DNA from 2 places in the Flintibacter sp. P01028 genome. Region 2 is predicted to be linked to the other one. Evidence: predicted binding sites of a transcription regulator. Region 2 holds the regulator's gene; the other holds the start of a gene.
What was found. The regulator Rex, encoded in region 2, represses fermentation and respiration genes when NADH is low (regulators of the CRP and FNR family bind a similar motif). The targets are predictions, from matches to a motif close to ATTGTTAANNNNTTAACAAT.

Region 1: ACEVJK_RS13235 (sn-glycerol-1-phosphate dehydrogenase) is a predicted target of Rex. The motif match lies at 2,248-2,267, and genes of this name have one in related genera.

What each region holds. Positions count from the first base shown of each region.
Region 1 covers NZ_JBHEVC010000009.1:6,163-20,860, reverse strand. The annotation lists gene ACEVJK_RS13250 (phosphomannomutase) at 1-383, opposite strand, end outside; gene ACEVJK_RS13245 (DeoR/GlpR family DNA-binding transcription regulator) at 515-1,276, shown strand; gene ACEVJK_RS13240 (DeoR/GlpR family DNA-binding transcription regulator) at 1,366-2,121, opposite strand; gene ACEVJK_RS13235 (sn-glycerol-1-phosphate dehydrogenase) at 2,342-3,595, shown strand; gene ACEVJK_RS13230 (ABC transporter ATP-binding protein) at 3,670-4,788, shown strand; gene ACEVJK_RS13225 (iron ABC transporter permease) at 4,807-6,459, shown strand; gene ACEVJK_RS13220 (extracellular solute-binding protein) at 6,540-7,652, shown strand; gene ACEVJK_RS13215 (L-ribulose-5-phosphate 4-epimerase) at 7,765-8,460, shown strand; gene ACEVJK_RS13210 (MgtC/SapB family protein) at 8,494-9,204, shown strand; gene ACEVJK_RS13205 (MgtC/SapB family protein) at 9,219-9,911, shown strand; gene ACEVJK_RS13200 (PrpR N-terminal domain-containing protein) at 10,135-11,931, opposite strand; gene ACEVJK_RS13195 (N-acyl homoserine lactonase family protein) at 12,186-12,911, shown strand; gene ACEVJK_RS13190 (GntP family permease) at 12,936-14,243, shown strand; gene ACEVJK_RS13185 (UxaA family hydrolase) at 14,304-14,576, shown strand; gene ACEVJK_RS13180 (UxaA family hydrolase) at 14,592-14,698, shown strand, end outside.
Region 2 covers NZ_JBHEVC010000002.1:355,993-370,690, reverse strand. The annotation lists gene ACEVJK_RS06060 (DUF2812 domain-containing protein) at 1-590, opposite strand, end outside; gene ACEVJK_RS06055 (DUF2812 domain-containing protein) at 632-1,846, opposite strand; gene ACEVJK_RS06050 (DUF2812 domain-containing protein) at 1,872-3,113, opposite strand; gene ACEVJK_RS06045 (DUF2812 domain-containing protein) at 3,141-4,313, opposite strand; gene ACEVJK_RS06040 (PadR family transcriptional regulator) at 4,423-4,734, opposite strand; gene ACEVJK_RS06035 (sigma-E processing peptidase SpoIIGA) at 4,948-5,829, shown strand; gene sigE (RNA polymerase sporulation sigma factor SigE) at 5,826-6,554, shown strand; gene ACEVJK_RS06025 (sodium:alanine symporter family protein) at 6,757-8,211, shown strand; gene ACEVJK_RS06020 (redox-sensing transcriptional repressor Rex) at 8,383-9,051, shown strand; gene ACEVJK_RS06015 (S-layer homology domain-containing protein) at 9,048-10,154, shown strand; gene ACEVJK_RS06010 (hypothetical protein) at 10,247-10,402, shown strand; gene rsxC (electron transport complex subunit RsxC) at 10,843-12,153, shown strand; gene ACEVJK_RS06000 (RnfABCDGE type electron transport complex subunit D) at 12,153-13,097, shown strand; gene ACEVJK_RS05995 (FMN-binding protein) at 13,094-13,627, shown strand; gene rsxE (electron transport complex subunit RsxE) at 13,644-14,330, shown strand; gene ACEVJK_RS05985 (electron transport complex protein RnfA) at 14,336-14,698, shown strand, end outside.

The DNA of each region.
Region 1 (14,698 bases), on a different contig from region 2:
AGTGGGAGGGTGACACATCCAGAAGGATGGTACTCCACCGATTCCCCCGCATAGTTCATGTAACCAAACTGTCGGCGCAGCTGGTCCATTCGCCGGTCAACCGACTCCCGGTCACAGCGCACCGATATGTTCCGGACTACCTCCATCTCTCCTCGTTCCTGACAGTATTCCCATTCCTGCATCCCGTAATTGGCCAGGATATCAATGGGATAGCCGCCCATCTGTCGAAAAATCCTGGAGCCTGAACCGGCCCCCACAATTAGCAGCCGGTAGAGCTGGGCTAGACGATCCAGCACTTTTTTATTCTCCTCCCCTAAAGGGCATTTGTGCTGCGTTATCGTACCGTCCATATCAAAGGCGATCATCTGGATCCTTTTCCCCACTTTTTCTCCTCCCAGCCGCTTGCATTTTTCTGTTATTTCATTTATACTGAAACTATACACTATTGTGCATTTTTGTCAATGACCGGCGCAAAAAAGCAAAAACAATCACAAATGTTCAAGAGGAAATGATTATGTCGAGAAAGGACCGGTTGCTAAACATCCTGGATTTCTTAAATGACCACAGCTTTGTCACCGTAGATACCCTGAGCCGCCACTTCTTTATCAGTCCCCCCACGGTCTATCGAGACTTAAGGGAGCTGGAAGAACAGATGTTGATTATCCGTGGCAATGGCGGGGCAATGCGCATCTCCGCTGACAGGACCAGTATGCCGCTGGATATCCGCCGGACCATCCACGCCAAGGCCAAAGCCGCCATCGCCCACCGGGCCATGGAGCTAGTCCGCCCACATACCTTTCTCTTTTTGGACGCCTCCTCCACCACTGGCTATCTCATTGACTGCTTCAGTCCCAGTTTGGATCTGACTGTACTCACAAACGGGGTTTCCGCCGCGGTACAACTTACACAGAGGGGGATCCGAACCTATTATACTGGCGGCCGCTTTTTTGGCAGTTCTACTGCGGCCGGGGGCAAGATATCCTATGACTCTTTGGACCGCTTTCATATTGATATGCTTTTTTTCTCCTGTTATGGTGTAGAGCCCAAAGGGGCCATTGTTGATCCCTCTGAGGAGGAAACGCTTCTGCGCCGCCACCTTCTTCGCCGGCCGATCACAAGCGTCTTTTTGTGTGATGGGAGCAAATTTGGCAAGGGATCCATTTTTCGGGTCGCTTCTTTAGATCAGGTGGACTATATGGTCACCGATTCCCCGCTCCCCCCCGCCTACCCATTGCCCCGTCGGGGCATTCTGGTCGCCTCTCAGGACGGAACATAAACAGGCGGCGGAGCGGATCACCCGGACAGGTGTTCCAGCTCCACCGCCTTTTTTGTCTCAAAACGCGCTTGATCCGCCCTTCTGCCTGTTCACTTCTCCTCAACTAAGATTATTTCCTTTTTGGGGGAAGGATAAGATTCTGGCACCGGGCTGTCGGTAATCATATAGTCTATCTCTGATAGAGACGCGATATTATATACCGCTGAGTGGCCAAATTTACTCCCATCGCATAGAAACACGCTGACCGCCGCGTTTTTCAGCAGGAAAGCCCTCAACTCCGTTTCTTTCTCTGAGGTATCCACGATCATTCCCTTCTCATTTACTCCTGATGCTGAGAAGAACATTACGTCGATATTAAAGTTCGCGGCTGTTTCAATGGCCATGGCCCCCCCCACAGAGGAGGAGCTTCCGATTACCTCGCCCCCAAGGCAGTAGGTTCGCAGGCCCAGGCTTTTCAAATGGGCGCCAGTCGTCAAGCTGTTGGTAATGACAATGATATCAGGACGCCCTTTTAAATAGTCGCACAGATAAGAAGCAGTGGTGGAACCGTCGAGAAAGACCACCATATTGTTAAGAGCAAATTTTACGGCCTCCCGGGCCAAAAGATTCTTTTTCTTGTAGTTGACGCTCTTTCGGAAGTCCACCGGAGCTATCACATTCTCCGTCGGAATGTGCATAGCTCCGCCGTGATTGCGAATGATCAGCTTTCGGCGGGCCAGCTCAGTCAGATCACGCCGGATAGTAGGCATACTAACCAAAAGGCTTTTGCTCAGTTCCTCTACCGTGGCAAATTCCTTCTCCGCCAGGACCTTTAGTAGTTTTTGATGTCGTTCTTCTTTCAGCATAGTCCCCTTCTCCATGAGCGAAAATGATTTTTTATTGTTCTATATTAACACTGTTGACAGAAATGCTCACTTCAGTTATTATAGTGGCTATAAAATATGTACAAATCACGAGCCATTTTCCTCCCTTTTGTTTATATATTAACAAAAGGAAATGTTGAAGTCAATGCGCTTGTCTTGTTTCCCTTTCGTTTCTGTTCGAATACCCAGGAGGTCCTGAAATGTGAAAATAGACGCCAACCATTTGAGCGGCCCCTGCTCTTGCGGCGGGGAACACCTCCTTGCGACCCAGATATGTGTCATTCAGGAAGGGGCTCTTTTCCATCTGGAGGAAATTCTTTCCAGCATTCCCGTTGTTGGAAAGCGTTGTGCGGTCTACGATGAAAATACTTACCGCGCCATCCCAAATTCCATACACCCTAGAGCGGAGCAGGAAATCATCCTATCCCCCTCTGGGCTCCATGCCGATGAGAACTCTACCGCCAGCGTGTTAGCTCGTCTGGAACCAGATATTCAAGTGATGCTGGCCATTGGCGGGGGTACTGTCCACGATATCACCCGCTATTGCTCGACGGAGCGGGGTATTCCATTCATTTCTATCCCTACCGCCGCCAGTTGCGATGGTTTCTGCTCCAATGTGGCGGCCATGACTTGGCATGGATATAAAAAAACGATACCCTGTCAGGCACCGCTCCTTGTCGTGGCCGATCTTGATGTGATCTCCGCCGCCCCCTGGCGGCTCACCGCAAGCGGGATTGGCGATATGCTGGGCAAATTCATTGCTTTGACTGATTGGCGCATCTCCCATCTCCTCACTGGAGAAAAGCTTTGCCCAGTCATCTATCAAATTATGGAGGATGCTGTTGACAGCATTTGGACCAGATGCCGCGACCTGCGCAGCGGCGGCTCCGCCGCTTACGAGGCGGTAGTCTACGGGCTTTTGATGAGCGGACTTGCCATGCAGATGATTGGCACCTCCCGCCCTGCCTCTGGAGCGGAACACCATGTATCCCATTTCATTGAGGTGGAGCCAGCGGCCCTGCGCACTCATAGCAGCGCTCTCCACGGAGAGAAGGTTGGCGTCGGCACGCTTCTCATCGCTCAGGAATATCAGCGCCTATCCCAGATAGAGAACATCGCCTCACTGGCGCTGCCCTATGCCCCTGTGTCAGATGAGCGGCTGATGGAAGTGTTTGGCCCCAGGCTTTTCTCCGCCTGCCGGGAGGAAAACCTCCATGACTGTCTGGCCCAGGTAACGCCGGAGCGGCTGATACAGCAGTGGCCTCAGATACGGCAAATCATTGCGAAGATCCCTCCCGCCGCTCAGATCCATCAGTTTTTAACGGACCTGAAGGCAAGTGCCTCCCTGTCTGACCTGGGCGTCCCTGAAGCGGCTCTGGAACTGATTTTGGAGTCCTCCCCTCTGATCCGGAACCGGCTCACTTTTATGCGCGTCCGGCGGATGATCCGCCATTAAAAGATAAAAAAGCAGATACAGACAAAAAGCAGACCGCCTGCCGGCCATGTGTGTATTTGAGAGGAGAATGTACTGTGAGTGTGACCATTTCGATCAAGCACGCCTTAAAGAAGTACGGGGAGAATGTGATAATCCCTGACCTGAACCTAGATATCAAGGAGGGAGAATTCTTCACTCTGCTGGGGCCCTCTGGCTGTGGTAAAACCACCCTGCTTCGGATGATCGCCGGTTTTAACTCCATCGAGGGAGGAGACTTCTATTTCAGCGATCGACGCATCAATGACCTGGATCCCGCTAAACGCAACATTGGCATGGTGTTTCAAAACTACGCCATCTTCCCCCACATGACTGTGCGTAAAAATGTGGAGTTCGGTCTGAAGAACAAAAAGCTCCCAAAAGCTGAAATTGCCTCCAAAACCGACGAGTTCATGAAGCTGATGCAGATTGACCAGTATGCCGACCGCCTGCCGGAACGTCTGTCTGGCGGACAGCAGCAGCGTGTTGCTCTAGCTCGTGCCCTGTGTATCCAGCCCGACGTTCTGCTTTTTGATGAGCCGCTCTCCAATCTGGACGCCAAGCTCCGGGTGGAGATGCGGACCGTCATCAAGAACATCCAGCACAGCGTCAATATCACTACTGTTTACGTCACCCATGACCAGGAGGAGGCCATGGCCGTTTCCGACCGGATCGCTGTCATGAAGGATGGCGTTATCCAGCACGTCGGAACGCCCAAGAATATCTACCAGCGGCCTGCCAACTTGTTCGTATCTACCTTTATTGGCCGCTCCAATGTGATGAACGCCAAGCTGGTAGTCGAGGGCGGCAGAACCTATCTGCTTACGCAGAAGGGGCATCGGGCCGAGATCCAGAACGTGATGGACCAATACCGCCAGAACCAGGACGTGATCATGTCCGTCCGGCCGGAGGAATTCCTGCTCACCCAGGATGCCACTGTGGATGGCATTGACGGAGTGGTGGATGACTGTGTGTTCCTCGGCCTGAACACACACTATTTTGTCCATTTGGATTCCGGCGAGGAAGTGGAGATCATCCAGGAGTCCTCTATCGACAGCATCATCCGCCCTGGCACTCACATTAAGCTGCAGCTAAACACAGAAAAAGTCAATGTGTTCACCGCCGATGGCTCCGCCAATATCCTCACCGGCGTGTGCAACGACTGCGCTGCATCCTGACAGAGGAGGGCGCATAGTATGACAGTAAAAAAGAAAAAGTTTGAGCTATGGACGGTGGTCTCTCTGGTCCTGCTGGCCACCTTCCTGCTCTTCCTGGTCTACCCCATGTTTGGTCTGCTGAAGCAGTCAGTCATCACACCCGAGGGCCAGTTCTCCCTGGCGGAGTTCACCAAATTTTTCAGCAAGTCCTACTACACAGACACCATGGTCAACAGTATGCTGGTGACCGTCTCCGTCACCGCAGTCTCCCTGATCCTGGGCATCCCCATCGCCTATTTTTACTCCTTTTATAAGATTAAGGGTGCCAAAGCCCTGTTTGTCATCTCCATCTTGTGCTCCATGTCCGCCCCCTTCATCGGGGCCTACTCCTGGATCATGTTGTTGGGCCGTTCCGGCGTCATTACCCAGTTCCTGCTTGGTCTAGGCATTGACATTGGAAGCATCTATGGCTTTAAAGGTATCTTGTTGGTCCAGTCGCTCAAGTTCTTCCCCCTGGTGTTCATCTATATGAACGGCGCATTCAAGAATATCGACAACACCTTGATGGAGGCCTCCGCCAACATGGGCTGCACTGGTGTCAGCCGTCTGTTCCGCATCGTGCTGGCTCTGTCCATGCCCACCATCCTAGCCGCGGGCCTGATGGTGTTCATGCAGGCCTTTGCCGACTTCGGCACCCCTATGCTCATGGGCGAGGGCTTCCAGACCTTCCCCGTGCTGATCTACAACCAGTACCTGGGTGAGGGCGGCCAGAACTTCAACTTCGCCGCAGCCCTTGCTATGATTGCGGTCATTATCACCGCTGTGGTCTTCGGCATTCAGAAGTTCGCCACCAGCCGCTTCAAGTTTTCCATGAACGCCCTGCACCCCGTGGAAAAGAAGGACGCCAAGGGCCTGTCCGGTTTCCTGATGCATCTGTACTGCTATGTGCTGGTGGCTGTGGCCTTCCTGCCCCAGCTGTACATTATCTACCTGTCCTTCCGCAACTGCTCTGGCGCTGTCTTCAAGCCCGGCTTCTCTCTGGGCAACTACGAGGCCGCCACCAAGAAGCTGCTGGGCCGCTCTATTAAAAACACCACCGTTATGGGTATCCTGGCACTGGTCATCATCATCGTGATCGCGGTGCTCATCGCCTATCTGGTGGTCCGCCGCTCCAGCGCCCTGAACAACACCATCGATACTCTGTCTATGCTGCCCTACATTATGCCAGGCGCTGTCATTGGCTTGGCCCTGCTGATTGCTTTTGGCAAGAAGCCCTTTGCCCTCACCGGTACCATGACCATCATGATCATCGCCCTGGTCATCCGCCGTCTGCCCTACACCATCCGTTCAGCAACGGCCACGCTGATGCAGATCTCCATGAGTATCGAGGAAGCAGCCATCAGCCTAGGCGCCTCCAAGGCCAAGACCTTCGTAAAAATCACCGTCCCCATGATGGCAAACGGCATCTTCTCCGGCGCCATCCTCAGCTGGGTAGCCATTGTGACGGAGCTTTCCTCCTCCATCATCCTATATAACCAGAAGAGCATTACCCTGACTATGTCCACCTATGTGGCCATCAGCCGAGGCAACTACGGTCTGGCCGCCGCCTTCGCCGCCATCCTGACGCTGATCACCACCATCTCCCTGCTCATCTATCTGGCTGTGACCAAGTCGGAAGACGTCCGTCTCTAACCCCCTTCCCGGCTTATCTGCGGCCCTGCCGCATGTAAGTATACACCTTATTCTGAGAAGAATGAAAAGGAGAATGAACCATGAAAAAGTTACTTGCCCTTGCCCTGGCCTCTGCCATGGCCCTGTCTCTGGTTGCCTGTGGCTCCAGCGATGACAACAAGAGCGGCGGAACCTCCACCCCCAGCACCGGATCCAGCACCAGCACTGGTGCCGGCTCCAGCGCCGAGGAGCCCGTTGAGCTGTCCGGCGACCTGGTCCTCTACTCCTCCATGACCGACCCCGACCTGGATGCTCTGATCACCTGCTTCAATGAGAAATACCCCGATATTGAGGTGGAGGTCGTCAACGGCTCCGCCGGCGAGCTGACCACCCGTCTGACTGGCGAGGCATCCAACCCCGTGGGCGACCTGGTCTGGGGCGGCATGGCCGACTCCGACGGCGACCGCTACGCTGACATCTTCGAGTCCTGGGTCTCCGTGCATGATGCCGAGAATATGCCCGGCTACACCTCCCCCAACGGCCTGTACTCCATGGACCATCTGTCCACTGTCGTCTTCTGCATCAACAAGGATCTGGAGGCCGAACTGGGCCTGGAGATCAACTCCTACGAGGACCTGCTGGATCCCAAGCTGAAGGGTCAGATTGTCACCGCCGATCCCAACAGCTCCTCCTCCGCCTGGAACAACCTGTCCAACATCATGGCCGTCTACGGTATGGACTCCGACGAGGCCTGGGCCTACATCGAGAAGCTGATGCCCAACCTGGTCATCGCCGGCTCCTCCTCCGCTGGCTTCAAGAGCGTCCAGCAGGGCGAGTACGCCGTGGGTCTGACCTACGAGGACGGCGCTGTTACCCTGATCAAGGATGGCGCTGACAACATCCGTCTGCAGTACCCCGAGGAGGGCACCTCCGCCACCGCTTTCGGCGTGGCTCTGGTCAAGAACGGCCCCAACCCCGAGAACGCCAAGGCTATGATCGACTTCATCTGCTCCGCCGAGGGTCAGACCGCTCTGGCCGCCTATCAGGAGGGCACCCTGCGCTACACCAACGCCAACTATGAGGCTCCCGAGAATGCCTGGCTGGCCCCCTCCTCCGACATCAAGTGGGTGGACCGCGATGTGTCTTACCTGACTGAAAATAAGGACGCCATTCTGGAGCACTGGAATGAGCTGTGGGCTGAGGTCATGGGCTAATCCCTTTTTGGGGAAACACCTAGCTAACCTCTTCGTTTTACCTTGTAAGGATCGGGGTGGTCAGTGTTCTGACCACCCCGGTCTTTCTTGATACATCAGGGAGGATCTATTTATGCTGGAAACACTGAAACGGGAGGTCTGCGACGCCAATCTGAAGCTGGTAGAGTATGGCCTTGTTATTCTTACCTGGGGGAATGTTTCCGCTCTGTCTGAGGACGGCAAATTCGTCGTCATTAAGCCCAGCGGGGTGGATTATTCCTCCATGTGTCCAGAACAGATGGTCGTCACCGATCTGTCCGGAACCGTGGTGGAGGGCGAGCTTCGCCCCTCCTCCGACCTATTGACCCACCTAGAATTGTACCGTAGCTTTGCTGGCGTAGGCGCCGTGGTTCACACCCACTCTCCTTATGCTACGGCGCGGGCTCAGGCAGAACTGGATCTGCCGTGCTATGGAACTACTCATGCCGACTCCTTCTACGGTGCCATCCCCTGCACACGCCACCTGACCAAGCAGGAGGTGGACCAAGCGTATGAGGCCAATACCGGCCTTGTCATCGCAGAGACCTTTCGCCATCGGAAATTGGACCCCATGGCCATCCCAGGAGTGTTAGTATGCAAGCATGGTCCCTTCTCCTGGGGCGCCAACTGCAAAAAAGCTGTGGAAAATGCCCTTATCCTGGAGGAAACAGCCCGCATGGCATTGATTACGACCCAGTTCTCCCCCCAGGCCGAGCCAGCTCCCCAGTATCTTTTGGATAAGCACTATTTCCGGAAACATGGGGCCAACGCCTACTACGGGCAAAATTAACCTTTGAGCTGTTCTTGAAAGGGCGGTGAGCCTATGATCGAAGCATTGGACTATTTCCGAGAGCTGAATACAGTATCTGTTTTGCTGAGGCTGACGCTCGCCATGCTGCTCGGTGGTATGATAGGTCTGAACCGGGGTCGTAAACGGCGGCCGGCTGGCTTTCGCACCTATATGCTGGTATGCCTTGGCGCCGCCCTGACCATGATCCTGGGGCAGTACGAGCACTATATCCTCAACACCCTCTGGGAAGGACGCTATGGCCTGCGCACCGATATTTCCCGCATCGGCGCCCAGGTTATCAACGGCATCGGCTTTTTAGGTGCCGGGACCGTTCTGGTCACTGGAAAGCAGGAGGCAAAGGGCCTGACCACTGCCGCCGGTCTGTGGGCTTCGGCCTCCATGGGGTTGACCATTGGAGCTGGCTTCTACGAGTGTGTGGCTCTGGCATTTCTGCTGATCTTTCTTGCAGTCTGGCTGCTCCCCCGTCTGGAAGTTTTTATCATAGAGCGCTCCCGAAACATCAATATCTACGTGGAGTTCACCTCACTAGATGATATTGGTCAAATCATTGCCTGCATCAAAGCCCATAACTCCCATATTTATGATGTTGACATCAACCGTGACAAGGAGAGGGCTCGCCCCAGTGCCATTCTCTCCATCCGGCTGGAGGAGCGGATGCCCCACACCAAGCTTCTGGCTGATATCTCGGCGCTGGACTGCATTTATTCCATTGAAGAAACATGAGGGGGGAAGCCGCCGTGTTATCCATATTTCATGAATTGCGTGATGTCACCCTGCTCTCTGTCGCTCTGCGTATGCTGCTGGCTTCTCTCTGTGGTGGAGTCATCGGCATCGAGCGAGAGTATAAACGCCGTCCAGCCGGCTTCCGCACCCATATTCTGATCTGCCTGGGTGCCGCCATCACTACTCTGACAAGCCAGTATCTCTATATGTACATGGGCTATGATACAGATATTTCCCGCTTGGGGGCCCAGGTAGTGGCCGGAATCGGCTTTATCGGAGCTGGCACAATTATTGTCACCCGTCGTCAGCGGGTCAAGGGGCTCACCACCGCCGCCGGCCTCTGGACCACTGCCATTGTTGGTCTGGCTATCGGCAGCGGGTTTTATGAAGGGGGGCTTTTCGCCACCATTCTTGTCATGATCGCCGAGTTGGTTTTCTCCAAGTTAGAATACCGCATCCTAAACCATGCCCCCGAAATCAACCTGTACATGGAATACACAGATTCCCAATGTCTGGACCAGGTATTAGTCCTGTTCCGGGATCTGGCCGTGAAGGTGCGAAACATGGAAATCACCCGTTCAACCGGCAGCGAGCGCCATAATGCCTGCGCCATCTTTACTCTGGCGCTCAATAAAAAGCACACTGTAGAAAGTGTGCTCAACTCAGTGCTCATGGTAGAGGGAGTTATTTCCGTGGAAGAGCTGTGACCCTGAAAGCCCATCTCTGCTTCCGGCCATATGGACAGTAAGTCTTACATCGTGGGAGAGGTAACGCAAAAGAGTTACCTCTCCCACAATCTTTTAAGGTCACAGGGACCTCGCTATGCTGTCGTAGCAGATGTGAGGCGTGGGTTTTGCCTGTTAGCGCCGGATCAAATACCTTTTCCCGCACAATAATGAAAGAAGCAGTGGAGCCAGGACAGGGATAACGTCAACTTTCTTTGTTGCGCTTAAGCATATTCCAAACAGTAGACCGGCACACGTCTACCCGCTTTGCGGCCCGGCAACGGTTGCCCGCTTCTTCCTCTAATACGAGACGCACGATGTCGTAATTGATAGCCTCCAAACTCTGATTTAGATTGACGGCGGCGAAGCCTCGAGGCAGCAACTGACTGCGTTGAGGAAGTTCCTCACGAATTAACTTGCGGACTTCTTCTGCCTGGATATAGGGACCGGGGGTAGTAAGCATCAAGGTGCGCATCATGCGACTAAGTTGGGCCAAATTTCCATCAAATCCAAATTGCTGGAACAGAGCCATGGCCTCGGAGGCAAATCCAATAATTCCTTTTCCCAGCTCCATATTCAGCTGATTAATATACAACGCGGTGATACCCGGTATATCCTGACGGCGCTGACGCAAGGCAGGCAGACGCAGTACAACAGTAGAAAAATGATTTTTCAGATATGTAAGCACATATTCATCTTCTATATCAGGGCGGTCCAGCACACCAGAAAACAATAGACGGTTACGTTGGCACAGATTGCTTTGCTCCATAAAACGGAACAGCTCCTCCGCAGTTTCATTTTCCAGCCGATCCACTGAGCGTAGATAAATAGTAATTCCTGTGCGAAAGAACGGCGAACTGTCCCGGCTGAGAAGCGCCTTCCATCGCCGGGGAGTTAGCACCTGGCAGTCCACTGTCACCATCATCCGCTCATGAAAGGGCCCATTCCGGTATAGGATAGAGGCCACCGTGTCTTTTCCCGTTCCAGTCTCTCCGAGGATCAGAACGGGCCAGATACTCTGGTAATAGGCGGGTATCCTTCGGCCGATCTCCCCTACCAGCACCGCACACCCCACTCGAGATACATCGTTAAATAAGGGTTCGTTTCGGTGCGTGATGGTTACTCCCTTTCCCGTCTCCACAGGCATAGTCTGTGCCTGCCGCACCTGAATACACAGACATCGTTGTCCACAATGCTCCAATCCAAATGCCGACAGAAACAGCAGCTCTCCCTTCCATTCTAATTCTCGCTGCACGGGCTCATTTCCCACAGTCAGACAGGGAAGCATCATTTGTATCTGCTCCACCAGGCCCACCCAACCCGGTTGCTGCTCTAGGTTGGAGAAAATTAGTCTTCCGCCAGGTGTAAACAGAGATGTACCGGGCGCCAACACCCCTAGTAACTTTTGCAGCGCAGCGTTCTGCTTCTGAAAGTGTCCATATTTTGCGCACACATGGACGGCCTCATCAAAAGCGGCCGCAATGCTGGCCTCATCAGACGAGAGAAACATGGCGTTCATACCTAGTTCTTCAGCGTTGACCATACTCACCCGATCACACAGGATCAGTTCTACTCCCTGGTCCCGTAATCTCTGCAGCTCCCCCTTGATGTCGCTCTCAGCAGTGATGGTACATACCGTAAAATCATACTGCATCATAGCCGAAAGCTGCACCGCGCACTCCGTGATGCCGGAAAAGCCTACTACCGCAAACTTTTCTAAGTAATGCTGCGCTGACTTCAGACAGCGCAGCACATCATATACTGATACATCAATCTCCACTACCGGGATAGACGCGGCTGTACGCAACAATTCCGCTGTGCCCCCTCTGGAAACGATAGCATCATAGCGGTAATCAGGCTCCTCCCGTAATACCTCAAGGCAAGTCTTATAGTTACCCAGCTTTACAGTCAATTCAATATCATTGCGATTCTGTCCTACTTGTTTCATAACAGATGCCATACCCCAATAAGGCGCAATGGCCAAAATCTTGATCTTGTCCATCTCCGTCCCCTCCATCCGTCTAAATTTCAAACATTTTTTGATATTTTAACATATAGAATCACTTTTGAAAAGAAAAAATAATTCATTTTGTTTAAAAAATAGTCATTTTTTCTCATTTTCCATGTTGTTACTTTCTTTTCTAAGCTACTATACTCTATACAGTGGTAGTCCATAACGACGGATATACCAAAGAGTGTATCTCTGCGCATGAGATTCGATGTTGTCTGATTACTTTTCAAGGGAGGAACGATATTTTGAACTACCAAATTGATTTGCTAACCAAAGTATTTCCTGGCAAGTCCAGTGCCGGTGCGCTGGGACTGAGTACCTGCGCACTACTTCGTGCCCCGGGACACACCCTCCTGTTTGACACAGCGGCTCATGGGGTTATTAAGACCATCCAAAATTCTCTGGCAAGATTGGAGGTCGCACCAGAGACTGTGGACACTATTTTTCTCAGCCATATGCACTATGACCATCTGAACAATGCAGCCTATTATCCAAACGCCCAAATCATTGTGGGGCGCAGTGAATGGGAATACGCTACCACCTCCAAGGACGAGTGGACCCCATTAGAGAGCGTGCTGTACTTACAACATTGCCGTCAAGTGCGTCTGGTAGATGATGGTGAGGAAATCCTACCTGGAATCCGAGCAATCTGGACTCCGGGCCACACGCCAGGACACATGAGTCTGGCCGTTGACACTCCGAAGGGTGTAGTAGTCCTGGCTGGCGACGCAGTGAAAAACCGCAGTGAACTGGAATTGGAGTATTCCGACCAGTATGTAGATCAGCAAGCCAGCACCGCCAGCATCAAAAAGATTAAGTCGATGGCTTATAAGGTTTTGCCTGGCCACGACGGCTATTTGCTGGTTCAGGACGGAAAAGTCGTTCCTGAGCAAGAATTGGTTTTGGACATTATGCTTCCGCGCGGATGTATGGACGGCGACAACGGCGTATACCATCTGTCAGTAAAGTAATTGAGAAAGGAGCGTGTATCTTCTATGGACAATACTCCGGTTATGATTTTCGGTATTATTTTCGCCTTTGTCCTTTTGGCCTATATGTGTATGAAGGGCTGGAGCGTCTTTATTTCTGCCCCCATTTGTGCTATCATTGTTTCTATCACCTCCGGGATGAACCCCCTAACCTCTATTACCGATACCTTTTTGTCCGGTACTGGAAATTATCTGGCCCAGTGGTTTGGGCTATTTATGCTAGGCGCTCTATTTGGTAAGATTATGGAGGCTTCGGGAGCGGCCGCCTCCATTGCCCGCTCTGTTACCGAACTGATTGGCCCTCAAAATGCTGTACTGGCTGTAATCCTGGCAACTTCTGTAATGACCTATGGCGGCATCAGCCTATTTGTAGTGGTATTTGTGGTCTATCCTTTTGCAGTGGATTTGTTTAAAGAAGCTGACTTACCCAAACGTCTGCTTCCTGGCTGTATTGCCACTGGTGCTTTCAGCTATACCGCCATGGCTATTCCCGGGTCTCCCCAAAATCAGAACATCATTCCTACCAATTATTTTGGAACTGACCCTACCGCCGCCCCCGTCTTGGGCTGCATTGTCGCTATCTACATTTTAGTTGTCAGCGTTTTGTATATGAATCACCGCGCCAATCAGGCCCGGAAAAATCAGGAGCACTTTGTAGCCAGCGAAAAGGATCTGGCTATTATGGAGTCCACCAAAAATATGTCCTTACCCAATGTGTGGTTGTCCATCCTCCCTTTGCTGGTAGTGGTATGTACTATCATCTTCGTGAAGTGGAATACCATGGTCTGCCTATTGCTGGGCGTACTTTTGGCCACTCTGCTGTTCTTCCCTCGGTTGAAGGGATGTATGCGTGAAACATTCAATCAAGGCGCTGCCAACTCCATGACCGCTATCATGAACACCTCCCTTACAGTTGGTATGGGCAATGTGATCCAAGCCTCTGCGGCCTTTACTATTATTTGTAACGCCATTGATACTCTTTCCAGCGGAAATGGGCTGATCTACGAGTTTATTTCTGTCAATATCCTGGCTGGAGTTACTGGTTCTGCTTCCGGCGGTCTGAGTATTGCCCTAGAAACCTTATCCGAGCGCCTGCTGGCCACCGGTCTCAACCCAGAAATTCTTCACCGTGTAGCTTCCATCTCCGCTAATGGCTTAGACTCCATGCCCTGGTGTGGAGCGGTCATGACCATGTTTGCCGTATGCGGCGTCACTCACAAAGACTCCTATCGTGATGTGGCAGTAGTTAATATTGCTATTACCGCCAGTGGTGCTATTCTGGCTATCATTTTGGGATCCATGGGTGTTTGCTGATGTCCTGCTTTGGCCAAGCTATACGGCCTTTACAAGTATTTTTTTAGAAGGGATGCTGTTATGCTTCGAAAAAGTCTTATTATCAATCCCACTGATACTGTGGCCATGGTTCTAGAGGATGCCCTCAAGGGGGACACTATCCAGACTCCTCAGGGGCAAACTGTCACTTTGTTGTCTGATGTGGAGTTTGCTCACAAGGTCAGCATTTTGGATCAGAAAAAGGGTGATCCCGTCATAAAATACGGGGAGGAGATCGGCTATCTATTGGAAGATACTCCGGCTGGTAGTTGGATTCATACCCATAATATGGACTGCGACCGTGGCACAAAATAAGGAGGGCCCTTCACTATGGAAACAACATTTATGGGATACCGTCGTCCTGACCACACAGTGGGCGTAAGAAACTATTTGGCAATCATTCCATCTGTTTTCTGCGCCAATACTACAGTGGAAAA
Region 2 (14,698 bases):
TTGTAGGTGGAGAACAGGGCCTTGCGGTCCCGGCGGTCGATGGGGCGGGAGTAGAAAAATATACCGGCCAGAAAGAGCAGGAGAATCGGATCGAAGGCGTAAAGCAGGATCAGGGGCAGGCGGACGAAATTGTCCGGCTGTACATCGTATTGATGGCCCAGGAACAGGGCGGCCAGGAACAGGATACCCAGCAGGCTCCACAGCACGATCTTCCGTCTGCGGTAGGAGCGAAGGCTGTTGGCCAGCCGGTCCAGGGAGAGCCCCTGACTCTGGTAATCGGAAAACAGCTCGGGTGTATGGGGGTCCGTGGTGTAAAACAGGAAATAGGCCCGGCCCACCCGGAAGGCATATTCCCACCCGGCCTGCCGGTACAGCTCCAGCTTTTCCTGGGTAGGCTCCACCCCCTCGCCGGCCCGGTTGGCGAAGGGGTCCAGCCGGAAGCGGGTGCCGGGTACGCCCCGGTCCTCGAAGGTGGCCCAGGAGCCCAGGTGGGTGGGGAACAGCCCCTGGTTTGCCTGGCCCTCCAGCCACTGCTCCAGTCCGGGGATATCATAAAGGGAAAAGGGGATGATTTTTCTGATAGTTGACATAAAATTCACTCCCAATCAGTTATATTATAGCAGACGGACGGTCAGGACGCTTTGCCCTCTGCCATTTTGATAATATCCTCCAGATGGCCGGACAACTCTCCGTGTCCGGTGTAGCGGACCAGGACGACCTTATCCCCTATGGCCACGGCGGCGGTCTGGAACAGGGTCCCCTCCTTGCGGGCCGTGGACAAAAAATTCACACGGGAATCAGAGTGCTTTGACACCTGCCAGGTCCCGCCCTCCGGATTGGTCCACCAGATATCTTCATCTAACCGCATAGCTTTGGACAGCAGTTCATTGGCCAGGGGGACGGAGAGGAAGGACAGGGGGGCGGGGATGTCATACCAGTCGATCTGCATCCAGTTCAGCTTTCCAGCCAGATCCGGCTGTCCGGCCTGAAATACCTCCCACTGGTTCCAGCACAGCAGATAGTGGTTCTTTCGGCTGTAATTGAAGTAGTCCGATTGGTCGTGATTCTCCGTTTCATAAGGGCGGTAGCCCTTCCCCTCCACCTGCGCCAGAGAGAGGGGAGAGAAGTCCGACACCTGGCTGACGGGCCTCATGTCGCCCCCCAGGAAGGGCAGGATGTAACGGGGAAGGATCAGCAGGACGATCAGAAGGATGCATAGAGTGAAGGACAGCAGAGGGACGAGCCGCCGCCGGGAATAGGGGGAGTGGTGGTCCATCGGCTCACCCGCCTCCAGGCGGCGCGCCAGTCTGGACAGGTTCCGCACATCGGCCCAGGCGGCGGGCAGGGCGCACAGCTGGTACAGCGCAAAGAGGAGCAGGGGGACGGCGGAGGTGGTCAATAGATTGAGAATGGGAGTGTCGTTCAGCAGAAGGGCGGTCAAAACAACTGCCAGGACAAGAAATGCCACATTCCCCACAAAGCCCCGGCGGGCGGAACGGTACAGCTTTTTCCACCGCTGGCTCTGGAGCTTCGGATCAGTGTGGAGCTCCGGGGCGTCCAGGTCCTGAGTGGAAAAAATCAGCATGGAGTTGTCCACCGTGTCTATATAGTCCCAGCCGAAGTCCTGGTACAGCTCCAGCATAGAGCGGGGCAGGTCGTCATCCAGGCGGAGCCGAAAAGGCTCCAGGCGGTAGCGGGTCTTTTTTGCCGGGCCGGGGGTAAAGGTGCAGAACAGGGGGCGGAACTTCTTGAGATAGAGCCCCTGCAGGGCCATGTCCTCCAGCCAGCTCTCCAATCCCTCCCCGTCCGCGGAAGACACCGGGGTGATCTTTCTGACATATTTCATAACAGGGCGCCTCCTTTTGGTGCTTTCAGGGGTCCAGCTGGGCCAGAAACAGCTCCAGACATTCCGCCTGGTCGGGGACGCCCCGGCAGAGCAGGCGAAAGACCTGATTGCCCCGGCGGCCCAGGTAGATGTGGTTGGGGGGATCGTCGTCGTATTGCAGGATTGTGTATTCCAGACTGTCCAGGCCGGGGCGGGTCACCGCCTGGAGGGGCTGGTGGACCGTGAGGACAGTGGGGTGGATGAACTGCTCCTGGTTTTTCCGGAACTGCTCCGGCTCATGGGCCTCCTCCGTCCGCAGGGAGGAAAACAGCCACTCTGCCGCCCAGTCTGTCCTGGTTCGATAGAAGTCCACGGCGACGATGGCATTACCGCTGTATCCATCGGAGCGGACCTCTCCGGAACTCCACCAGTCGTACTGCTCCGGGCACAGGAGGGAGGCGGTTCTGGTGTTATACCGGGTCATCATCTGGGGAGTGTCCAGGGTGATGTCCGCCTCCCCGTGGAAGGCTTGCTCCAGGGTGACATGAGGGAAGGTCCACTCCTCCGGGCCGGACAGCTTATGGACGGACTGGGCGCTGACCACACCCACCAGAATGGGAAGGGGAAGGAGCAGAGCGGCAGCGCACCAGCCCGTCACCACCCAGGGGACCCGGTTCCGGCGGCCCTCCTTCAGAGGGATACCGTTGGCCAACTGCCGCCACATCCGCTTCCAGCGCTTCATCATATTCGTCTGAGGCAGCAGGGAGAGTATGGCCCAGCCGGCCAGCAGGATCATCAGGGTGAGGAAAATTTCCGTTTCCAGTACCACATACTGCCCCAGCATCCAGGGCTGGGTGGCGATTTTTACCAGAGTCTTGCGAAAGCAGAAAAGAAGCCATAGCACCAGCAGGAAACGGCGGCGCCGGATTCGGCGGATTAGGGGGGTGAGGGTTTCGCTCTGGGTCACCGGGTCGGTGTGGAGGGGCGGGGCGTCCGCTCGCTCTGTCCGGTAGACATAATACAGATTGGAGAGGGTGGTCACGTAGGTCCAGCCCGCCTCCCCATAGGCCGCATTGCGCTCCGGATCGATGCCGTAGAAGCCGGCGATCTCCAGACCAAAGCGGGTGCCGGGGGTTGGTTCTCCCCGTCGGAACCGGGCGGTTTCCGAGGACAGCTTTACCAGATGGAGCCCCTGGGCCGCCATGTCGGCCAGCCAGCGCTCCAGACCGGCCATGTCATAAATCTCCACAGGGATGATCTTCCGGACCAGCTTTTCTCTCTGTTTCATATGGATGACCTCCTTTGGTCCAAGGTGTCAAAGGGCTTCCAGCATTTCCGCAAACCGAGGGAGAAATTGGGTCAGATCCTTGGAGCCCTCGTACTCTACCCGCATGACGAGGCCGCCTTTGCGGAGGACGAGGTAATAGAAGTCGGGGTTTCGTTCGCTCTGATAATACCAGATCTCCTCCAGGCCGTGAGCGGGCTCCAGAGCCCGATAGTTCTCATGTCCGCCCCAGGCCCTCCACTCCCAGACCCGCCGCTCCGCCACGGCGGGGAGGAGATAACGGGTAATGTTGATTTCCAGATGGGGGATGTCAGCCAGAGAGCCGCCGGAGCCAAAGACCCGGTTTGACTCCCACTGCCGGTAGTACCATTCCTCCGGTGTGAGGGGGGTGTCGCCGTGGGAGATGTAATCCATGTTGAACATGATATCCCCGGTGGGTCGGAACTCCGGCCCCTCGATCTCAGTCATGGTGACAAAGTTGGAGTCGGCCAGGTCATAGGGGAAATAGCCGTGGGTAAAAAAGACGAATACGATCTCCACCGTCACCAGCGCCAGGGGCAGGATGGAGAGGGAGGTCAAAACACCGCCCAGCCGACGGCCGGGGGCAGGGGAGAGAGGCAGACCCTTTTGACTCCGCCGGTGGAGCCGCCAGAGGGTGAACAGGCCGAGCAGATAGGCCAGGTCCACCAGCAGAAGGCCCAGCAGGGCCAGCAGCCAGGGGAGGGGGCCGTCCGCCAGCGCCTCCGCCCAGAAGTAGCGGAGATCGGACAGAGAAAAGGCGTTGGAAAAAGGATATAGGAATTTGTATAACAGAAAATTGACGATTGCCAAACCTATGCCGCCCAACAGCTTCTGCTTGAAAAAGCGGCGGATGGCGTAGTCCAGCACATCGGGGTCTGTGTGGGCCTGGGCCGCCCGGTCGGCGGTGGCGAACACAAAGAAGTTTTTACGGAAGATGCCCAGATAGCTCCAGCCCGCCGCCCGGAACAGGTCAGTCAACTCCGGGTCCTCCTGGTCTGTCTTGTTGTGGGCGGGCTCCAGATGGAAGCGGAGGGGAGCGGGCTCCTGTCGGGCAAAAAGGGTCAGAGGGCCCGCCGTACAGTCAAACACCAGACCCTTGCCAGCCATTTTTTCCAGCCAGATTTCCAGCGCCGGGATATCATATCCACCCACGGGGCAAAGGCGAAAGACAGTGCCGCTCATGTTCTTCTCCTTTCTGATTCAACCAATATGTCTGCGTACAGGTCCAGCCAGCGCTCCAGCCCTTTGAAGTCGTACAGGCCGCAGGGAAGATGCTTCTTGATGCGCTTATTCATCGTTCTTCCTCCTCTCCGTCCAGAACACAGGCCCGAAGCCGGTCCAGCTCCTCATGATAGGCCTGCCGCCCCTGATCTGTCAGCCGGTAGGTGCGCTTTCGTCCATCGACCTCCGTTTCCTGAATAAAGCCCTCGTCCTGAAATTTAGCCAGCAGGGTATACAGCGTGCCGGGACCCAGCCGTACTCTGCCGCGGGTACGGCGCTCGACAAATTCAGTGATCTCGGTCCCGCACATATCCCGGCGGAGAAATGACATCAGGACATAAAACATGGGTTCGGTCAGAGGGCCTCTTTCCTTACCGGCCACAGTAACATCCCCTCTCAATATTGAAATGCGATATCGACTATCGATATTATATGGGAAAAGAAGAAAAATGTCAATGGGAGAGGGGAGGAAAAGGCGGTTTTCCGCAAATTCTTTCAACCGAAATCTGACCGGTTTTTTCCGGTCAAGCACCTATAATAGAGTCTGTCGCCCGCCTTTGGACAGGCGGAACTGGAGAGAGGGGAGCGGTCCGGCGTGACGGTCATCTATGTGGATACCCTGTTTCTGCTCAATGGGATCATTGACTATCTGCTGCTGCTGGCCGCCGCCCGCCTAGCGGGGGAGCCACTGCGTCGGCTGCGCTTCGGAGCGGCGGCCGCTCTGGGTGGGGCCTATGCTGTGGCCATCTTTCTGCCGGGCATGGCGTTTCTGGCAGGTCCCTGGTGTAAGTTGGCCTCCTGCGTTTTGATGCTGGTGGTGGCCTACGGCGGGAGCCGGAGGCTACTCCGCCAGGGGCTCATCTTTGTGGCTCTGGCCTGCGCGTTGGGAGGTGGAGTAGTGGCCATCGGGCTGCTGGACGGCCGGAGCCTGAGTTTGGGGAGCGGAGTGTTTTATTCCTCCCTGGACCTGAAGATGGTGCTCCTCTCTGCTGCGGTCTGCTATGTGGTCCTCACAGCTGTCTTTCAACGAATTGGCAGGCATAATTCCTTGACAGGAGAGCTCCTTCAGGCGAAACTGCGGCTGGGGAAACGGACGGCGGAGTTCACCGCCCTGGTGGATACTGGGAATACCCTGACAGACCCAGTGTCGGGACGGCCTGTGATGGTGGCGGAGGGAGACAGTGTGTCCGGCCTGTTTCCAGAGTGCCGCAGGCCGCGGGCGGCCGACCTCATGGATCCAGCCGGTGCTATGGCCAGGCTTGGAACCGGGGAGTGGAAGGGTCGTTTTCGCCTGTTGCCCTACCGTGCGGTAGGGGTGGACAGAGGACTGCTGTTGGCCTTGAAGGTGGACAGCCTGAATCTGGGTGGAAAGGAGCGTGGGCCGCTTCTGGTGGCCCTGTCCCCAACTCCTGTGTCAGACGGAGGAGGGTACCGGGCTTTGATCGGGCCCCTGGATGGAAAGGACGAGTGCACATGAGCATGAGAGAGATTATTTGGAAACTGCGGGACCATTTGGAAAGCCTGCTGACTAGTCTGGGGCTGTCCCTGCCCGGCAAGGTGATGTATATAGGGGGGAGCGACACCCTGCCCGCCCCCTTGGAAAGAGAGGCGGAGGCGGAGCTCATCGCCCGGCTGGAGCGGGGAGACCGGGGGGCGAGAGACCTGCTCATTGAGCACAATCTCCGGCTGGTGGCCTATATCGCCCGCCGGTTTGAGAATACCGGCATCAATATTGAGGACCTCATCTCCATTGGGACCATCGGGCTCATTAAGGCGGTGGGCACCTACCAGCCGGCGAAAAGCATCAAATTGGCAACTTATGCCAGCCGCTGCATTGAAAATGAAATCCTGATGTACTTGAGAAAGACAGCGAATCAGAAGACAGAGCTGTCCTTTGACGAGCCCTTGAATACCGACTGGGACGGAAACGAGCTGCTGCTGTCCGACATTCTGGGGACCGATGGGGACCTGGTCATGCGGCCCATCGAGGCGGACGTGGACCGCCAGCTGCTGCGCCAGGCCATGGACCGGCTGGAGCCCCGGGAGAGGCAGATTATTACCATGCGCTTTGGGCTGGACGGCCGCCCAGAGCGGACACAGAAGGAGGTGGCGGACCAGCTGGGCATCTCACAGTCCTATATCTCACGGCTGGAGAAGCGGATCATCGCCCGGCTGAAGAAGGAGATCGTCCGCATGATGTGAGGGCAAACTGTACAGAAGCTGGCTGCTTATCGTTGACCATTTTTATAAATTGTGAAAAAACCTCTGGTAAAAGTCGGAGAGATGTGGTATAGTAAGGCCGAGAAATATCCCAGGAGATCTGAGGGGCGGAAGACTTTGATTTCCTGGGATATGTTCTGCTTCGCGCAAATTATGACAGGAAGAGAGAAAGGGAGATGTCGTTATGTATGATGCGTTCGCGGGCTTAATCAGTCAGATCAGCGGTTTCATGTACAGTTACCTGTTGATCGTCATGCTGCTGGGCGTAGGCCTGTACTTCACCTTCCGGAGCAAGTTTGTCCAGCTGCGCCTGCTGCCGGAGTCGATTCGCGTGGTAGGAGAAAAGACGGGGGATCAGCACTCGGTTTCCGCATTTGAGGCGCTGATGGTATCCACAGCCAGCCGCGTGGGTACCGGAAATATTGTAGGTGTGGCCAATGCCATCGCCATCGGAGGCTATGGCGCCGTGTTCTGGATGTGGCTGATTGCCATTGTGGGAGGCGCGACTGCCTTTGTAGAGAGCACGCTGGCCCAGATCTATAAGAAAAAGGACCCGGAGGGCGGCAGCTATGGTGGTCCGTCCTACTACATTCAGGCGGCTCTTAAGAGCCGGGTGCTGGGCGTTGTCTTCGCCATCGCCCTCATCGCCACCTATGCCGGTGGTTTCAATATGCTGGCCTCCTACAACCTGATTAGCAGCTTTACCAGCTATGACTTCTACGCCAGTGCCGGCACCTTTACCCTGGGCGGCAAAGAGTACAGCGTTGTGGCCGTGGTGGGCGGCGTGATCCTGGCCATCCTGGTGGCCATCTGTGTACTGGGCGGCGGCAAGCGGATCGTCAAGGTTACCGGCGTTTTGGTCCCTGTCATGGGTGTGTTGTATATCCTGATGGCCCTGGTGGTCATGGTGATGAATCTGAATATGATTCCCAGTGTCCTGGGCCGCATTTTCAGCGAGGCATTTGATTTCGGAGCCATGTTCGGCGGTGCCGTGGGCTTTGGTTCCTCGGCCATCATGCAGGGAATCAAGCGTGGCCTGTACTCCAACGAGGCCGGTGTGGGTTCCGCCCCCAACGCCGCCGCGGCCGCTGACGTATCCCACCCCGTCAAGCAGGGATTGGTCCAGATGCTGTCCGTCTTTATTGACACCATCCTGGTCTGTACCGCCACGGCCATGATGTGCCTGTGTACCGGCATCGATATCAAGGGCGGACTGGAGGGTGCGCCCCTGGTCCAGGCGTCTCTGGCTACTACCTTCGGCGCGGTAGGCCCCTACTTTATCACCTTTGCGCTGCTGCTCTTCGCTTTCACTACCCTGCTGGGCAACTTGTTCTACTGTGAGGGCTGTTTGAACTACATCGCTAACCGCAAGCTGGGAAGCGTGCCGATGACTGTGTTCCGGCTTATCGCTTGCGGGCTGGTCTTTGTAGGGGCCCAGTTGTCCTTTGGCTTGGTCTGGGACCTGGCCGATGTGCTGATGGGCATTATGGCCATCATCAACCTGCCGGTCATTGTCATTTTGGGCCGTACAGCTATGCGGGCCCTTCAGGACTACATGGAACAGCGCAGGGCGGGCAAGAACCCTGTATTCAAAGCCTCCAGCATCGGCCTGAAGGAAAAAACTGATTTTTGGAACTGAATCTGGCAGGCTTTCTGCCAATAAAAGGCCCAGGGACGACGAATCGTCCCTGGGCCTTTTGAGTCGTAAAAGGATTTGACACAAGGGGGGGCAATCAGGTAAACTATATAAAAACATCATATCCAGTGGCCTCCGCTGTATAGGGGAGGTTGTGCAGATGAGGCGAAAGCTATGAAACGAAATACCCGAGTATCAACGGCGGTGATACGCCGCCTGCCCAGATACTACCGACAGCTCTCAGAGCTTCAGGAGTCCGGCGTTGTCCGGATATCCTCCAATGCCTTAGGGAAATCTATGGGACTGACCGCTTCTCAAATCCGCCAAGATTTGTTCTGCTTCGGTGGTTTTGGGCAGCAGGGCTATGGATATAAGGTGGACAGCCTGAAAGAGGAGATCGGTGATATTTTGGGCATTAATCAGGGCCATACCATTGTGGTGCTGGGGACCGGCAACCTAGGCCGGGCTATCATAGAAAATTTTAAATTTTCCAGTAACGGCTTTCAGCTTTTGGCCGCTTTTGACGTAAATGAGCGGGTGGTGGGGACCAGAATCGCTGGGGTGCCTGTCTATCATGCGGATTCCCTGGAGGCCTTTTTGGGGGAAAACCAAGTGAGCGTAGGCCTGCTGACAGTGCCCATCGCCGCTGCCCAGGAGATGGGGGACCGGCTGGTGGCCGCCGGAGTTCGCGGCATCTGGAATTTTACAAACTATGAGATATCCTGTGTTCGGGATGATGTGGTGGTGGAATCGGTCCATTTTTCTGACAGCCTTTTGGCTCTGAGCTACATGATTACCCAGCGGGAGGATCGGGAGGAAGAGAAGAAGGGGGAGCCACAATGAGAAGGCCTGTGATCGGCCTGCTGTGCGGTGTGATGCTGCTGGGTATGCTGGCCTGCGGCGCTTATGCCCTTTCGGGGGGCGACAGCCTGATCAGCCTCAGCTATCTGACCGGGACTTTTGTGCCCAAGGCTGTGTCTACTGGAAACGAAGCTGCGGAAAAAGCCTTACAGGGCACTTACGAGGAGAGCAAAAAAGGCCTCGATAACCTGCATCAGGGCTATCTGGCGCAACTGGCCGGCGAAGAGAGCGGCGCATACAGCGCCACGCTCCAGGCCAGAGATTGGTCGGATGGCGATGAGATGACACTGACCACTGGGGCTGGAGTCATGTTGATGAACGGAGCCGCCTCCGTTTCTCACGACGGGGCTTTCATAGATGTGACAGACGGAATAGAGCTGGCCTCCGGGGCCCGCCTGACCTCCGGACACCGCTACCTGGTGGGAGAGAATACTGTGGCCAGTGTAACGGTCCTGTCCGGGGCGGCCCAGTTGGGGCTCCAGGGCGTCTATGCCCTGGAAGACGGCAGAGAGGATCCGACGCCCTTCTATGATGTATGCCAGACGGATTGGTACTACGCTCCCGTAGATTATGTGTACCGAAACACACTGTTTTCGGGGATGGACGAGCACCACTTTGGACCGAGTTCAGCTATGAACCGAGCTATGCTGATGACGGTGCTCTACCAGATGGCTGGAGCGCCGAAAGAGGAGCTGGAGCGCGCCAGTGTCACCTTTGCCGACGTGCCGGAGAGTGCCTGGTATGCCCCTTATGTGAAGTGGGGCGCGGAGCAGGGAATTACAGCTGGAACAGGAGCAGACACCTTCAGCCCGGAGCAGCAAGTGACCCGCCAGCAGGTGGCGGCGCTGCTGTACAGCTTCACCACGAGTTACCTTGGGCTGGAAGCGGCTGAGGGGGCCGACCTGTCCGGGTATCAGGACCTGGGGCAGGCCAGCGACTGGGCTCATAATGCCCTGTCCTGGGCTGTGGCGGAGGGAATCATCAGCAGTTCTTCTGCCGACAGCCTGACGCTCAGTCCACAAAAGAGCGCTAACCGGGCTGAAGTGGCCACGATGCTGCGTGCCTTCGCGGAAAAAATTATCTGACATAGGCAGAACCCATCCGCCCCCTCCGCATATGATGAGATTGAGAGCGGCAAACAGCCCCTCTCAGAACTTCATATCAGGAGGTACTTCAAATGGGGTGCTGCAATAACGGTTGGGGCGGCGGAGGCTGCCTGTGGATCATCATTCTGATCATCATCCTGTTCTGCTGCGGCGGCTGGGGCAATAGCTGTGGCTGCAACAATGGCTGTGGCTGTAACAATAACAACGGCTGCGGCTGTGGCTGCTGACCAGGCGATCCAGATTGATTGGGAGGCGCGGACCTGAGAGGGCCCGCGCCTCTTTTATGGTCAACGCGGACAAGCCTGTGCCTGGGGTGCGGCTATGGAAGAGAAGGAAATGCCGGTGGGGTGAAATCCTTTGGGAGAGGGGGAAGAATGCTCGGGAAACAGGTCGTTTTTTTCGAAATCAATCTTGCAATTTTTCCATAAAAGGTGTATGATAAAGCCCGCAAGCAGAACCGACGGACTTGTTTTACAGGAGAAACGGGGTCCGGCGGGTTTTGTCGTGCGTCCGCTGAACTCGGACGCCGCGGGGCATGGGTATGATAGAGGGGCGGGGTCCCCCAGTGGTTTCCAGTTCCTGTCAGGAGGGAAGAGGGGGACCGTATAAAATGCGTGTCCAGGCTCCACAGTTCCAGCGATTGCAGTATAGGGAGGTCGAAATCTGAATGAGTAAATTTCTCAAACGTTCCGCGCAAGGTGCGGGAGTCCCTCATGAAAAAAGGACTTCCAACCTTGAAACGGTAGTGATGCCGCTGCCGTCTAAGATCGTTCTGTCCATGGGACAGCACATTGGCGCTCCGGCTGCCCCCGCCGTGGCCAAGGGCGATCAGGTGTATGTAGGTACCGTGGTAGGCAAGGCCGGAGGCTTCGTGTCCAGCGACATCCACTCCGGCGTATCCGGCACCGTGGACAGCATCGTCACCATTACCGCTCCCAATGGCGCGGCCCAGACCGCCGTGGTCATCATTCCAGACGGGGAGCAGAAGGTGGACCCCGCCGTGGCGCCCCCGGTGGTGACAGACCTAAAGTCTTTCCAGGACGCCATCCGGGCCAGTGGCCTGGTTGGACTGGGCGGAGCCGGCTTCCCCACTGCGGTCAAGCTGGCGCCTAAGAATCTGGATGAGATCGACACTCTGGTGATCAATGGCGCTGAGTGTGAGCCGTACATCACTTCTGACAACCGCTGCCTGATCGAGGACACCCACTTCATCCTGGGCGGCATCAAGGCAGTCATGAAGTATCTGGACATCAAAAAGTGCGTCATCGGCATCGAGGGCAATAAGCCCCAGGCAATCGCCAAGATGAAGGATGCCATTGATATGCCCGGTGTCGAGGTCAAGGAGCTGCCCTGCCGCTATCCCCAGGGTGCTGAGAAAGTCCTGATTGAGAATTGCACCGGACGGGAAGTTCCCTTCCCCGGTCTGCCCTCTGACGTGGGGGTTATCGTCATGAACGTTACCTCTGTGGCCTTTGTGGGCAAGTATCTGGAGACCGGCATGCCTCTGGTCACCAAGCGCCTCACGGTGGACGGCGACATCGTCAAAGAGCCCAAGAACGTCGAGGTCATCATCGGCACTCCTGTCCAGGAGCTGCTGGATTTCTGCGGCGGCTTTACCGACGAGCCCGGCAAGGTGCTCTATGGTGGCCCTATGATGGGCAACTGCATCGCTGATCTGTCCCAGCCGGTCCTGAAAAACAACAACGCTGTTCTGGCCTTCTCCAAGAAGTGGGCCCACATCCCCAAGGCCACAAACTGCATCCACTGTGGCCGGTGTACCAACGCCTGCCCTCTGGGCCTGTCCGCCAAGGAGATCGTCCAGGCCTATAACGACGGCAACGTGGAACTGCTCCAGCAGCTCAACGCCGACCTGTGCATGAGCTGCGGCACTTGTTCCTTTGTCTGCCCCGCAAAGCGGCCTCTGGCACCCTCCATCGCCCTGGCCAAGATCATGATGAAGAATGGAGGTAAGAAGTGATGGCCAACAAACTGATCGTCACCGCCGCGCCCCATATCACCAGCGCGGACTCCACCCAGAAGATCATGCAGCGGGTCTGTATTGCCCTGGTGCCCACGCTGATCGCTTCTGTGTTTATTTTTGGAATTAATTCCCTTATCCTTACCGCTATCACCGTAGCCGCCTGTGTTTTCTTTGAGTGGGGCTACTGCAAGATGGTGGGCCGTGAGGTACCCATCGCTGATTTCTCCGCCGTCGTGACTGGCCTCCTGCTGGCCTTTAACCTGCCCGCCAGCCTGCCTTGGTGGATGGCTATCGTGGGTGCCTTTATCGCCATCGTTATCGTGAAGCAGCTCTTCGGCGGCATGGGCTACAACTTCGCCAATCCCGCCATTGTGGCCCGTATCGCTCTTGCGGTTGGCTTTGCCAGCCGTATGGCCAGCTACCCCAAGCCTGAGAATGGGATTGACGCTCTGGCCTCCGCTACTCCTCTGGCCGTTTTTGACCAGCTGGGCTCCAGTGAGTATGTGACTTTGCTGCTGGGCAATCACGGCGGCGTCCTGGGCGAGACCTGCGCCATCACGATTCTGATCGGCGGCATCTATCTAATCGCTACCAAGGTCATTAGCCCGGTCATCCCGGTTACTTATCTGGCCACTGTGGCCGTCCTGTCCCTGGTCGCTGGCCGGGACCCCATCGTGCAGCTGCTCTCTGGCGGCCTGATGCTGGGCGCCTTCTTTATGGCCACTGACTATGTCACTTCCCCTACCACCAACAAGGGCAAGATAATCTTCGGCCTGGGCCTGGGCATCATCACCTGCGCGATCCGCTTCCTGGGTACGATGAATGAGGGCGTGTCCTTCGCCATTCTGCTGATGAATCTGCTGGTCCCCTATATCGAGGTCAACACCCGTCAGGATAAGCTGGGTATCGCCAAGGTGAAAAAGGGAGGTGCCGCGAAATGAGCAACTGGAATCGCGTATTTAAGCCCATCGTGGTGCTGGTGGTCATCTGTATCATCGTCACCGGGGCTCTGGCCGCTACGAACAAGGTAACAAAGCCCATCATTGACGAGGCCATCCGTGTGGCACAGGAGCAGGCCAGGAAGGAGCTGCTGCCTGACGCGGATAACTTCACCAAGGTGGAGGGTGTCGCGGTGGAGAACGTGTCTGACATCTACACCGCGGATAATGGAGTGGGCACTGTGATTACTTGCTCTGCCAAGGGCTACGGTGGGACGGTCACTGTCATGGTGGCCTTCAATCCCGATGACACCATCAAGCAGATCAAGGTCACCGAAGCCGCCGAGACAAAGGGTATTGGCAGCAATGTGACGGAAAACAGCGAGTATCAGGCCAATTACAGCGGCCTGCCTGCCACTCAGGCCCTGGTCCTGGGGACCGATGTGGACGCCTATTCCGGCGCCACTATTTCCAGTCGTGCGGTGAACAACGCTGTGAACTCCGCCATCGACGCCTATAACCAGATTCCTTGAAAGGCGGTGAGTCAAGATGAGTAGTAATAATAAACTTCATATTTTAACCAACGGTTTTTTGAATGAGAACCCTGTTCTCCGGTTGGTCTTGGGTACCTGCCCCACTTTGGCCACCTCTACTATGGCCTCCAATGGCATCGGTATGGGTCTGGCGGCTACCTTTGTGCTGCTGTGCTCCAACGTGGTTATTTCCGCTCTGCGGAAGGTCATCCCTGACCAGGTCCGTATCCCCTGCTATATTACTGTTATCGCCGGTTTCGTGTCTGTGGTGCAGATGTTGGTCAAGGCATTCGTGCCCGATTTGGATAAGGCGCTGGGTGTGTATCTGCCCCTGATCGTGGTCAACTGCATCATCCTGGGTCGTGCCGAGATGTTCGCCTCCAAGAACGGCATCGTGGACTCCGCTCTGGACGGTATCGGCATGGGCATTGGCTTTACCATTACCCTGACTATCATGGGCTCTATCCGTGAGATCCTGGGTTCCGGTACTTGGATGGCCGGCTTGGGCAGCCTGATTCCCGCTCTGGGCGCCGATTTTGCCATCCAGGTGATCCCGGAGTCCATCGATACCTTCTCTCTGATGACCAGCGCTCCCGGCGGTTTCTTCGTCTTTGGTGTCATGATGGCCGCCGCCACCTGGCTGACCACCCGTCCTAAGAAGGCCGCCGCGCCCGCTCAGGTCGAGGAAGGGGGTAATGCGTAATGGAAATGGCTCTGAAATTGGCCAGCATCTTCTTTACCATGATCCTGGTTGACAACTACGTTCTTGCTAAGTTCCTGGGTATCTGCCCCTTCCTGGGCGTCTCCAAGAAGCTGGACAGCGCCGTAGGCATGTCCCTGGCCGTTACCTTCGTCATGGTGGTGGCCACTGCCGCCACTTGGCCTATCCAGATGCTCCTGCTGACCCCTGCCAGCGGGGCCTGGGACCTGGGTTATCTACAGACCATCGTGTTCATCCTGATCATCGCCATCTTGGTACAGCTGCTGGAGAACTTCCTGAAGAAGTTTGTTCCCGCTCTGTATAAGGCACTGGGCGTATATCTGCCCCTGATCACCACTAACTGCACCATC